Regions from separate parts of the Brevibacillus sp. HB1.3 genome, predicted to be linked through region 1. Evidence: riboswitches for the same ligand, from Rfam matches in the RefSeq annotation. Region 1 holds a riboswitch; each other region holds the start of a gene.
What was found. Region 1 has a riboswitch for S-adenosylmethionine ahead of metH (methionine synthase). Riboswitches for the same ligand answer to the same signal wherever they lie in the genome.
Positions count from the first base shown of each region.

Region 2: linked by a shared signal. The riboswitch ahead of metK (methionine adenosyltransferase) and the one ahead of metH (methionine synthase) in region 1 are both predicted to bind S-adenosylmethionine.
Region 3: linked by a shared signal. The riboswitch ahead of HPY31_RS05915 (BMP family lipoprotein) and the one ahead of metH (methionine synthase) in region 1 are both predicted to bind S-adenosylmethionine.

Region 1 is NZ_JABMIT010000001.1:119,332-122,616, forward strand. It holds gene HPY31_RS00630 (YcdB/YcdC domain-containing protein) at 1-1,227, shown strand, start outside; gene HPY31_RS00635 (YjcZ family sporulation protein) at 1,293-1,400, opposite strand; SAM riboswitch class I at 1,614-1,715, shown strand; gene metH (methionine synthase) at 1,837-3,285, shown strand, end outside.
Region 2 is NZ_JABMIT010000002.1:81,314-84,598, forward strand. It holds gene HPY31_RS05100 (polysaccharide deacetylase family protein) at 1-32, opposite strand, end outside; gene metK (methionine adenosyltransferase) at 181-1,386, opposite strand; SAM riboswitch class I at 1,520-1,621, opposite strand; gene HPY31_RS05110 (S8 family peptidase) at 1,683-3,285, opposite strand, start outside.
Region 3 is NZ_JABMIT010000002.1:265,626-268,910, forward strand. It holds gene HPY31_RS05910 (ABC transporter ATP-binding protein) at 1-726, opposite strand, end outside; gene HPY31_RS05915 (BMP family lipoprotein) at 833-1,861, opposite strand; SAM riboswitch class I at 2,062-2,184, opposite strand; gene HPY31_RS05920 (methyl-accepting chemotaxis protein) at 2,336-3,285, opposite strand, start outside.

The DNA.
Region 1 (3,285 bases):
AAAAGAGCAGAAGGAGCAAAAGCATTGGAGCAAGAGCGACAGTTCCTGAACAAGCTGCTCGGGGCTGATAGCGAGAACTATCGGTTGTTGGACGCCAACCATCCGGGATTGTACCTGAGATATTATAACGGGATGCCGGTGTTGTCTGATGAAATAAGCATCGAAACAACCGACTCTGGCCACCTCGAATATTTCAATAAGGGGCTCGAATCATTTGAGCCGTCGCAGTACCCGGATGTATCGACTGCTGTGTCAGAAGAGGTAGCCATCAAAGAGCTGAGCGAGCATATGAAGCTTCGATACGTGCAGAATCCGAGAATACAGCCACAATCAAAACAAGGGGATATGTGGCAGCCCATTCTGGAGTACACACCAGCTGTTTCCTTCATGCAAAGAGGACGTGAAGATGGTCAGGAGTGGTATATCGACGCGACCAATGGCAAGATGGTGTATGGAACGGGAGATAACGGGCTTGCTTATGATCAGTTGAATACGAAGGAAGCACATCCGATCGAATCTCCAAAGGAATACGTCAAGGTTCGCTCCAAGGATGAGGCAAAAGCGTTGCTGCAGGCGGAATTCGGCATACAAGTGGATGACTCGACCTATAGAGAGAATAACCGTGACGGACGCAAGGAATACGTCTGGAATGATAAAAATGACAAGTATATCGGCGTAGAAGTCCTTGCAGAAACAGGGAGTGTTGTTGGGCTGGGAACACCGCGTTCCAATACAGCATTGACAGTAAAACGTGAACAAGCGGAAAAGACTGCACTCGCCTTCCTGCAAAAGTACGTCGATCCCGGCGTAACAGAAGTGCAATTGGCGCAAGTTATACAGCCAGGCGAAGCGAATCCTGTGTCATCGGGCGAATGGGAATTCAGATATCTCATGAGCAAGGATGGCATTCCAGTACAGGATCGCTGGCCAAAAGTGGCTTATTCAGTAACAGTCGATCCGTCTTCTGGCAAAGTGACAAAGTTCGAAAACTACAGAGAGACGCACGAGTTGGTGGAGCTTCCAGCATCCGACGAGATCGTCTCGAAAGACAAGGCTGTTGAGGCGTATTTACGCGTCATGCCTTTAAAGCTGGTCTATTTGATGAGAGATGTGGATGGGCAAAAATTAGCTCAACCAAAGCTGGCGTATGTGCCGTGGAGTGACGAAAAGCTGGCGTTCAAATATATTACTCTGGATGCCGTGACAGGCAAGATCATCACCAAATAACAAGAAAAAAAGGCTATCCCGCAGCCATTCCTGATGGCCTTTGGGATAGCCTTTTTTACACGTATCTAACACTCGTCACAGGAACACCCGATAATAACCAACAGGATAAACAGCACGAGCACGATTGCGAAGCAGTCACCGAAGAATCCGTTACCGCAGAAAGATGTACTCATCTTTGTTTCCCCTCCTTTCCGTTATACTCCAGTCTATACACGAATGCCGATATTGGACTGGGCGGATGCCCAGCTTAGGCAAAAATGGGCGCGTAAGAGGGGAGGCTCCGTAAAAAATAGACAATTCACAATTGACGGGGAGACAAAGGGGGTGTTAAGATACTTGCAAACATTCAAGACATTTCGCAAACTAACTAAATGACAAGTGTACGACTCTTATCCAGAGAGGCAGAGGGACTGGCCTGATGAAGCCTCGGCAACCGGTAAAAATCCGGTGCCAATTCCAGCAAAGCTACGTGCTTTGAAAGATAAGAGGATGTCTCAGGCGTTTTCGTATCTGCTGACAAATCCTCTTCTTTCAAAGAAGAGGATTTTTTTATTTTATTTACCCAATTATGGAGAATAAGCCGATGCAAGGGAGAAAAGGGGCACGTCAATGAAACCAACTTTTCGCGAACAGCTTTCCCGGAAAATTCTGATTCTGGACGGTGCAATGGGCACCATGCTTCAACAGGCGAACCTGACCGCTGATGATTTCGGCGGTGAAGCCTATGATGGCTGTAATGAACTCCTGAACCTGACCAGACCAGATGTGATCCGTTCGATTCACGAGAAATATTTAGAGGCGGGTGCAGACATTGTCGAGACAAATACGTTTGGTGCTGCTTCCATTGTTTTGGCTGAGTACGATGTGGCAGAGAAGGACCTTGAAATCAATATAGCGGCAGCACGCTTGGCCAGAGAAGCGGTGGATGCCTATTCCACGGAGGAGTGGCCGCGCTTTGTAGCAGGTGCAATGGGACCTACGACCAAAACCCTGTCGTTGACAGGTGGTGTCACTTTTGAAGAGCTGGTCGAGGCGTATTATCGTCAGGCAAAAGGTCTGATTCTTGGCGGCTCCGATGTTCTTCTTCTGGAAACCTCACAAGATACGTTGAACGTCAAGGCTGGCGGAATCGGGATTCGCAAAGCTTTTGAAGAGCTTGGACAGGAGCTTCCGGTGATGCTGTCAGGTACGATTGAGCCGATGGGTACGACGCTGGCGGGCCAAAACATCGAGGCGTTTTACATCTCCTTGGAGCATATAAAGCCTGTCTCTATCGGTCTGAACTGTGCGACAGGACCCGAGTTCATGCGCGATCATCTGCGGACTCTGTCAGGAATTGCCCAATGTGCGGTCAGCTGTTATCCGAACGCAGGCTTGCCAGACGAGAATGGCCATTACCATGAAACGCCACAGGGACTTGCTTCGAAAATGCGAGCATTCGCTGAACAGGGCTGGATAAACGTCGCTGGGGGTTGCTGTGGAACAACGCCTGACCATATTCAAGCGATGGCAGAAGCCTTGAAAGACTGCAACCCGCGCAGTACCGCTGTAGAACCGCTGAGCGCGGTCTCCGGGATCGAGGTCGTTTACGTCGAAGATGACAATCGTCCCTTGCTAGTAGGAGAGAGAACCAATGTCATCGGTTCCAAAAAATTCCGTGAAATGATTGCAGCCGGACACTATGAAGAAGCATCTGATATTGCCCGAGCCCAAGTAAAACGTGGCGCACACGTCATCGATATATGCTTGGCTGACCCCGACCGTGATGAATATGAAGATATGGAAAAATTCCTACAGTTCATCGTAAAAAAAGTAAAAGCGCCTCTCATGATCGACTCGACAGATGCCAAGGTCATGGAACTGGGACTTCGCTATTCGCAAGGAAAGGCGATTCTCAACTCGATCAACTTGGAAGACGGGTTGGAGCGATTTGAGGAAGTCGTTCCGCTTATTTACAAGTTCGGTGCCTCCGTTGTCGTTGGAACGATTGAAGAAGCGGGTATGGCGATCACTCGCGAAAAGAAGCTGGAGGTCGCGCAACGCTCGTACGACATTCTT
Region 2 (3,285 bases), on a different contig from region 1:
AATACGATCAGGAAGAGCCTTCTGTTCGGCAAAAAAACCCCTCCTCTACTTCCTCACTAGGAGATTCGACACAGTCATACAAATTCCTGTGCAACAATTGACCCAATAATTGGATGACTCTGCTCCTAAAAGAAAAAGAGCCCAGTAGCAACACCAGGCTCTTTTTATGTCTTTGGAATATTAGAGTTGAGCAGCCTCTTGCTTCAGAACTTCTGCTTTGTCTGTTTGCTCCCAAGGAACATTCAGGTCATTGCGTCCGAAGTGGCCATATGCAGCTGTTTGTTTGTAGATAGGACGACGCAGGTCGAGCTGCTTGATGATACCAGCAGGACGCAGGTCGAAGTGTTTGCGAACCAATTTCACCAGAGCTTCTTCGGAAATGGTACCTGTGCCGAATGTATCTACTGCGATGGAAACTGGTTGTGCTACACCAATTGCGTAAGCAACTTGTACTTCGCATTTGTCTGCGAGACCAGCAGCCACGATGTTTTTCGCTACATAACGAGCTGCGTAAGCACCGGAACGGTCAACTTTCGTCGGATCTTTACCGGAGAACGCACCACCGCCATGACGAGCATAACCGCCGTAAGTATCTACGATGATTTTGCGGCCAGTCAAGCCAGCATCCCCTTGTGGTCCGCCAATTACGAAACGGCCAGTTGGGTTGATGAAGTATTTGGTTTCAGCGTCCAACAGTTCAGCTGGAACAACTGGTTTGATTACGTGTTCAACCAGATCTTGCTTGATTTGCTCGAGAGTTGTTTCAGGAGCATGTTGGGTAGAAATAACAATTGTATCGATACGAACTGGTTTGTCGCCATCGTACTCAACGGTTACTTGTGTTTTTCCGTCAGGACGGAGGTAAGCAAGTGTTCCGTTTTTACGTACTTCAGTCAGGCGACGAGCCAATTGGTGAGACATGCTGATTGGAAGTGGCATCAGTTCAGGTGTTTCATTGCAAGCAAAACCAAACATCAAACCTTGGTCACCAGCACCAATTGCTTCGATCTCAGCATCAGTCATTTTGCCTTCGCGTGCTTCCAATGCTTGGTCTACACCAAGTGCAATGTCAGCGGACTGCTCGCCAATTGCAGTAATAACACCGCAAGTGTCAGCGTCAAAACCAAATTTCGCACGGTCATAGCCGATTTCACGAATGGTTTCACGAACGAGCTTTTGGATATCCACATAAGTGTTTGTAGTGATTTCACCTGCTACGAGAACCAAACCAGTAGTTACGGAAGTTTCGCAAGCTACGCGAGCGTTTGGATCTTTGGACAGGATCGCATCCAAGATGGAGTCGGAAATTTGGTCACAAATTTTATCCGGATGTCCTTCAGTTACAGATTCGGATGTAAACAGACGACGACCTTTTTGCAAAGCCATGAGAAAATACCTCCTTTGACCTCATACAAATAGTGTGGTAGCCGAGTTAGGATTTTATCTACGTAAACGCAAATAAAAAACCTTTTCCAATTTTTAGGAGGAAAAGGTTTGAGCGTTTTTTGCTTCCTTCATCCTCTTATCGGCCAGAACAGATGTCCGTTCTGCTGGTTAGCACCGCTCTAGCTCGGTTGCCGGGCTTCATAGGGCCAGTCCCTCCGCCTGCTCTGGATAAGAGTATCCATTACGGATAATAGAATAATTGTTTTTTTCAGAGATGTCAATAGGAAAATTTTTACTTATAATTGATAGGCTTTTGAAAGTACTACCACTACCTCGGCGCGAGTTGCTCTTCCATTCGGTTTAAAGGAAGAACCGTACCCATTAACCCAATTCCTCGAGGTCAAAGCCTCGATGGCAGGAGAAGCCCAGTGACTCGTTGGCACATCCCGATAATTCGAGGTACCGTGATTATACATCAACACATTACGTGCCCGCGCGATCATTATCGCCATCTCTGCACGCGATATCGGCTGATCCGGCTTCATTTCATTCTTCGGGTACCCTTTCAATATTCCCAATTGATAAGCTACGCCTAGGTTGTGATACGCCCAGTGCCGCTTTGGCATATCCCGGAAGGTCGTTTTTCCTGTATAGGTAGTCGCTACCTTAGAACCGGTCGCACGCATCGATTTAAGCAGCATCGTCGCAAACTCCGCACGGGTCACTGCCTGATTCGGCTTGAATGACGCATCATTAAACCCATTTACAATATCGCGAGAGCTAAGTCTGACGATCTCTGAGCGCGCCCAGTGGTCCGAAATATCGCGATAACCCGCTATCAATTTCTGCTGCGTCACCGTGAGTCGGTACGATTCATATTTGAACGAAGTACCACTATTAAGGCGCACATAATATTTTCCTGGCTGCAAACGCAAACCGATAATATCGTTTCCTCGCTTCGACAGCTCCGCTACCTCATTCGTCGAAGCAAGCGCATAGTTCAAGTTTCGATCGCTATAGAGCGCGAAACGAAAGCCGCTATCGACAGGAATGTACGGCGCTCGGAACGTCACATACGATTCACTATTCACAGTAAATTGGAACCAGTCGGAATCGGTAGCTGTCGGTATCGTGCCTGACATAACTGTCCCACCGCTTAGCGGAGACGCTGTTTGATAGGTGTCATTCGGCTCATTAAAATCTTTTTTTACTGGCGTGTATCCCAGATCCAGCTGATATTCGCCATTCACCGCATTGCGATTGTACTCACTCACACGGATGTAATACTTGCCTGGTGACACTTCTTTTTGGACGCGCTCTGTCGGATTGTCTTTTGTTCCATTATCGTAGGTAGGGTCCCAGACAACCATCTTTTTACCGAGCTCTTGTTTACCAATACTCAGCAATAAATCGACACGCTTGTTATCAGGACTAACCGTGACATCCAAATGCCCGTATTCACGAACATAGTAGGAGAACCAATCCTGATCCCCTTCATCGTGAAAATTGCCTGTTACACTGATTTCGTTGCCTACGAGTGGCCTTGCCGTCTCTTGCGTATCGTTCGGTTCGTTACGGTCCGGATTGATGGTAAACTTACTCGTCAGCACGTAGGTAAAAGCGTTGTTGACCCCTCCGTTACGCATTAACCGGATATTCATATTTCCCGCTTTGACCGGGACAGTAATCGTATCTCCATTCCCGAAGTACTGCGTAATCGGCGGACGATTCTCTGGGTAAAAGGTAGCTGCCATCGCGGAAGAAACACCAGATGTCACTGACGCTGTGAAGCTGACCTTCCCATCGTAAGGGATGTCCATCTTCAGCCAGTCTATCGTGTCTTTTGGTCCCAAATTTCCACGTATCTGAGATTCGATCGGGAACGCTTTTGCTGAGTAC
Region 3 (3,285 bases), on a different contig from region 1:
CTGCAATTCACGTCCAACCATCAGTCTGGCTAAATCGTTCGCATTTGTCTCATTCCGCGAAACCGTTCCCGTCACTTTTCCCCCGCGCAGTACCGTAATACGATCGGCTACCTCCATGACTTCCTGCAACTTATGTGTAATCAAAATGACGCTCTTGCCGCTCTTTGCCAAGTTTCGAATCGTTTGCAGCAGGTCGCGTACCTCCAGCGGAGTAAGGACAGCAGTCGGCTCGTCCAACACGATAATATCCGCTCCCTGATACAGGACCTTCAGAATTTCGACCCGTTGCTGTTCCCCGATCGAGCAATTCGCTACCATAGCCTGCGGATGAATCGGAATGCGATACTGCTCACTCAGCGCTCGCACCTTGTCCTCTGCGTCTCTTCTTTTGAAAAAGCCTGCTTGCTTCGGCTCATATCCAATCACGATATTTTCAGTCACACTGAATTCTCCGAAGAGCATAAAGTGCTGGTGAACCATCCCGATTCCATTTCGAATCGCGTCCTCTGGTCCGCGAAAAACAACTGGCTTGCCGTTTAACACGATCTCTCCCGACGTCGGCTGCTCCATCCCGTACAGCATCCGCATCAGTGTCGTTTTGCCCGCTCCATTTTCCCCGACAATCGCATGGACCTCTCCTGCTGCCAGTGAGAACGACACCTTGTCGTTGGCGGTAAAATCTCCGTACTTCTTGGTCATGCCCCTCATTTCCAAGCGATCGGTCATTCCCACTCCCTCATTTCTGTACGTCCTTTTATGAAAATGGAAGACCGACTACACAGCCGTAGTCGGTCACATCCATCACTGTGCACAAACAATTTGACGTGCGTGTTTAGAATTTATCTGGTACTTGGCGAGTGCCCGCTACAATCTCATCGCTGATCGCTTTCACTTTATCCACCACTTCTTGTCCGATAAAAGCGTTCAGCGGCGTCTTGCTTTCGTGCGTGACATAGGTTACACCAACACCTTTTTCCTTCAAGCCGTATGCCACAACACCTGGTTTGAACGTTCCTTCTACAAAGGTCTTCACGGTTTCATAAGCTGCCGCGTCAGTTCCTTTCAATTGGGACAGAACGATATGCTCTGGATCAATCGTCGTACGGTCAACGTCCTGACCTGCTGTGAAGAAGCCTTTTTCCTTCGCTGCTTCGAAAACGCCGAGGTCGCCTACTGCTGCTGCACCGTTAATGAAATCAGCGCCTTTGGAAGCTTGGAGCAAAGCCAATTCCTTCGCTTTTGCCGGGTCAGTGAAGCTTCCTACATAGTTGACCAGCAGCTCTGCTTTTGGATTTGTCGCTTTCAAGCCCTCTCCGAAGCCAACCGTCCATTTTTTTAACTGCGGAATATCAAGAGCCACAACCATACCCACTTTGTTCGTTTTCGTTGCCAAGCCTGCTGCTGCTCCCACCAAGTAAGCCGCTTCCTGCTCACGGAAGGTAACACTGCGAACGTTTGGCAAATCCACTACCGTATCAATAATCGCAAAATTACGGTCAGGATTTTCAGTAGCTACTTTTTTCAATGCATCCTCTGATGTAAAGGAAGAAGTGATGATCAAATCATAATTTTCTGCAACAGCCACACGCAGATTTTCTTCAATCGCTCCATGGTCTGTAGATTCGATCGTTTTTACTTCTGCGCCCAGCTCTTGTGCGGCTTTCTTTGCACCCTCGTCCATTTGTTGGAAGAATGGATTCACACCGATTTTCTCAGGCAAAATCAAGGCAATTCGCTTTTTGGCCGCGCCCTCTTGTCCTGCTGCTTGTCCTCCTGGCTGATCTGCCGGTGCGCTTGTGCCAGTCGAGCATCCTGTTGCCAATACTGCGAATGTCGTTAATGCCAGCAATAACTTCTTCATGATGTATCTCTCCCTATCCGAACTTTACGTTTTTCTTTATCCTATTAGGTAATGTACGGCTTTTCATCCATTTTTTCAATACTATTTACGAATATTCTCTTATAGAATTAATTTATCGTTCGTTTATTCCTCCTCTTCTTTTACAAATACAACAAAAAAACTCTCCCCGGAGGAAGAGTTTGCGTACGAAGCCGTTCTCTTCCTCATCTGTCAAAACCATGGTACAGGTTTTGCAGGAATTGGCACCTTTCTGTTCATGCATAGACATGATCAGTGGTTGCCGGGCATCATCGGGCCAGTCCCTCCGCCGCTCTTGATAAGGTAGGTGAATATATTTAGTTACAATGGAATTCATTCTAGCAGAACGGTTCGAAAATGCAATTCTTTTTTCTCAATTCCAAACACTTCTACAAGTAAATAAAAGTTTAAAAAGTCGTCTTTTCAGCACCGAGAAATTGGCGAGAAGCGCAACCTCTACTTTACGTGAAAGGTTTGCTGGAGGCGATGCGACAACGTATTTAGCTCGCCCAGCTCTTCCGTAATCTCACGCACTTTTTGATGCTGGTTTTCTGCTGTCGCAAACAGCTCTTCTAAGTTGGCTACCGATTCCTCGGTTACGGCTGTAATGGTCGACATCTCGATGGCAACTTCGCCGGAACGCACTTTTACCCGGTCCATGCTGGAGCTTACCTGATCAGCTGCTTCTAGGAAGGCCATCATCCCTGCACGCACTGCTTCAATGGAAGCCACTGTTTTTACGGCCAGCTCTTGGCCTTTTGCAACAGACACTTCCCCACTGCTCATATGTTGCACCGCATTCTCACTTTCCTGATGGAGTGACTTGAGAATGTCGGTAATTTCCTGTGTGGCTGTCGCGCTTTGTTCTGCCAGCTTGCGTACCTCATCCGCTACCACAGCAAATCCCCGTCCATGCTCACCTGCACGAGCCGATTCAATCGCGGCATTCAGTGCCAACAGATTCGTTTGTGTCGCGATCTGATTAATAGCGCCGACAATTTCCTCTACGCGATTCGCCTGGCGATTGAGCTGGTGAATCGTAGAGGCTGCTACATTGACTGCCTGCACAATTTGCTCCATCTGCGAGGACAGCTCGTTCATCATCTGAACGCTTTCTGTCAGACGACGGTTGTTTTGTTGCGATTCAGTTTTCATTGCGTTGGTCTGCGATGTGACTGCCTCGATTTCCTGATCGATGGATTGAACCTCTTCTTCGATCTTCACCGTAGAATTCGCCTGTGATTCCATACCGACGGCGACTTCCTTGAAGGCTACCATCATTTCATCTGTATTGCGCTTCGTACCTTCCGCATGCTCATGTACATGATCGCTTGTACGATCCAGCTGCTCCGTCATTTCCTGGATGTTCAAAAGCATTTCTCCCAGACGGCGCTCTTTCTCTTCCG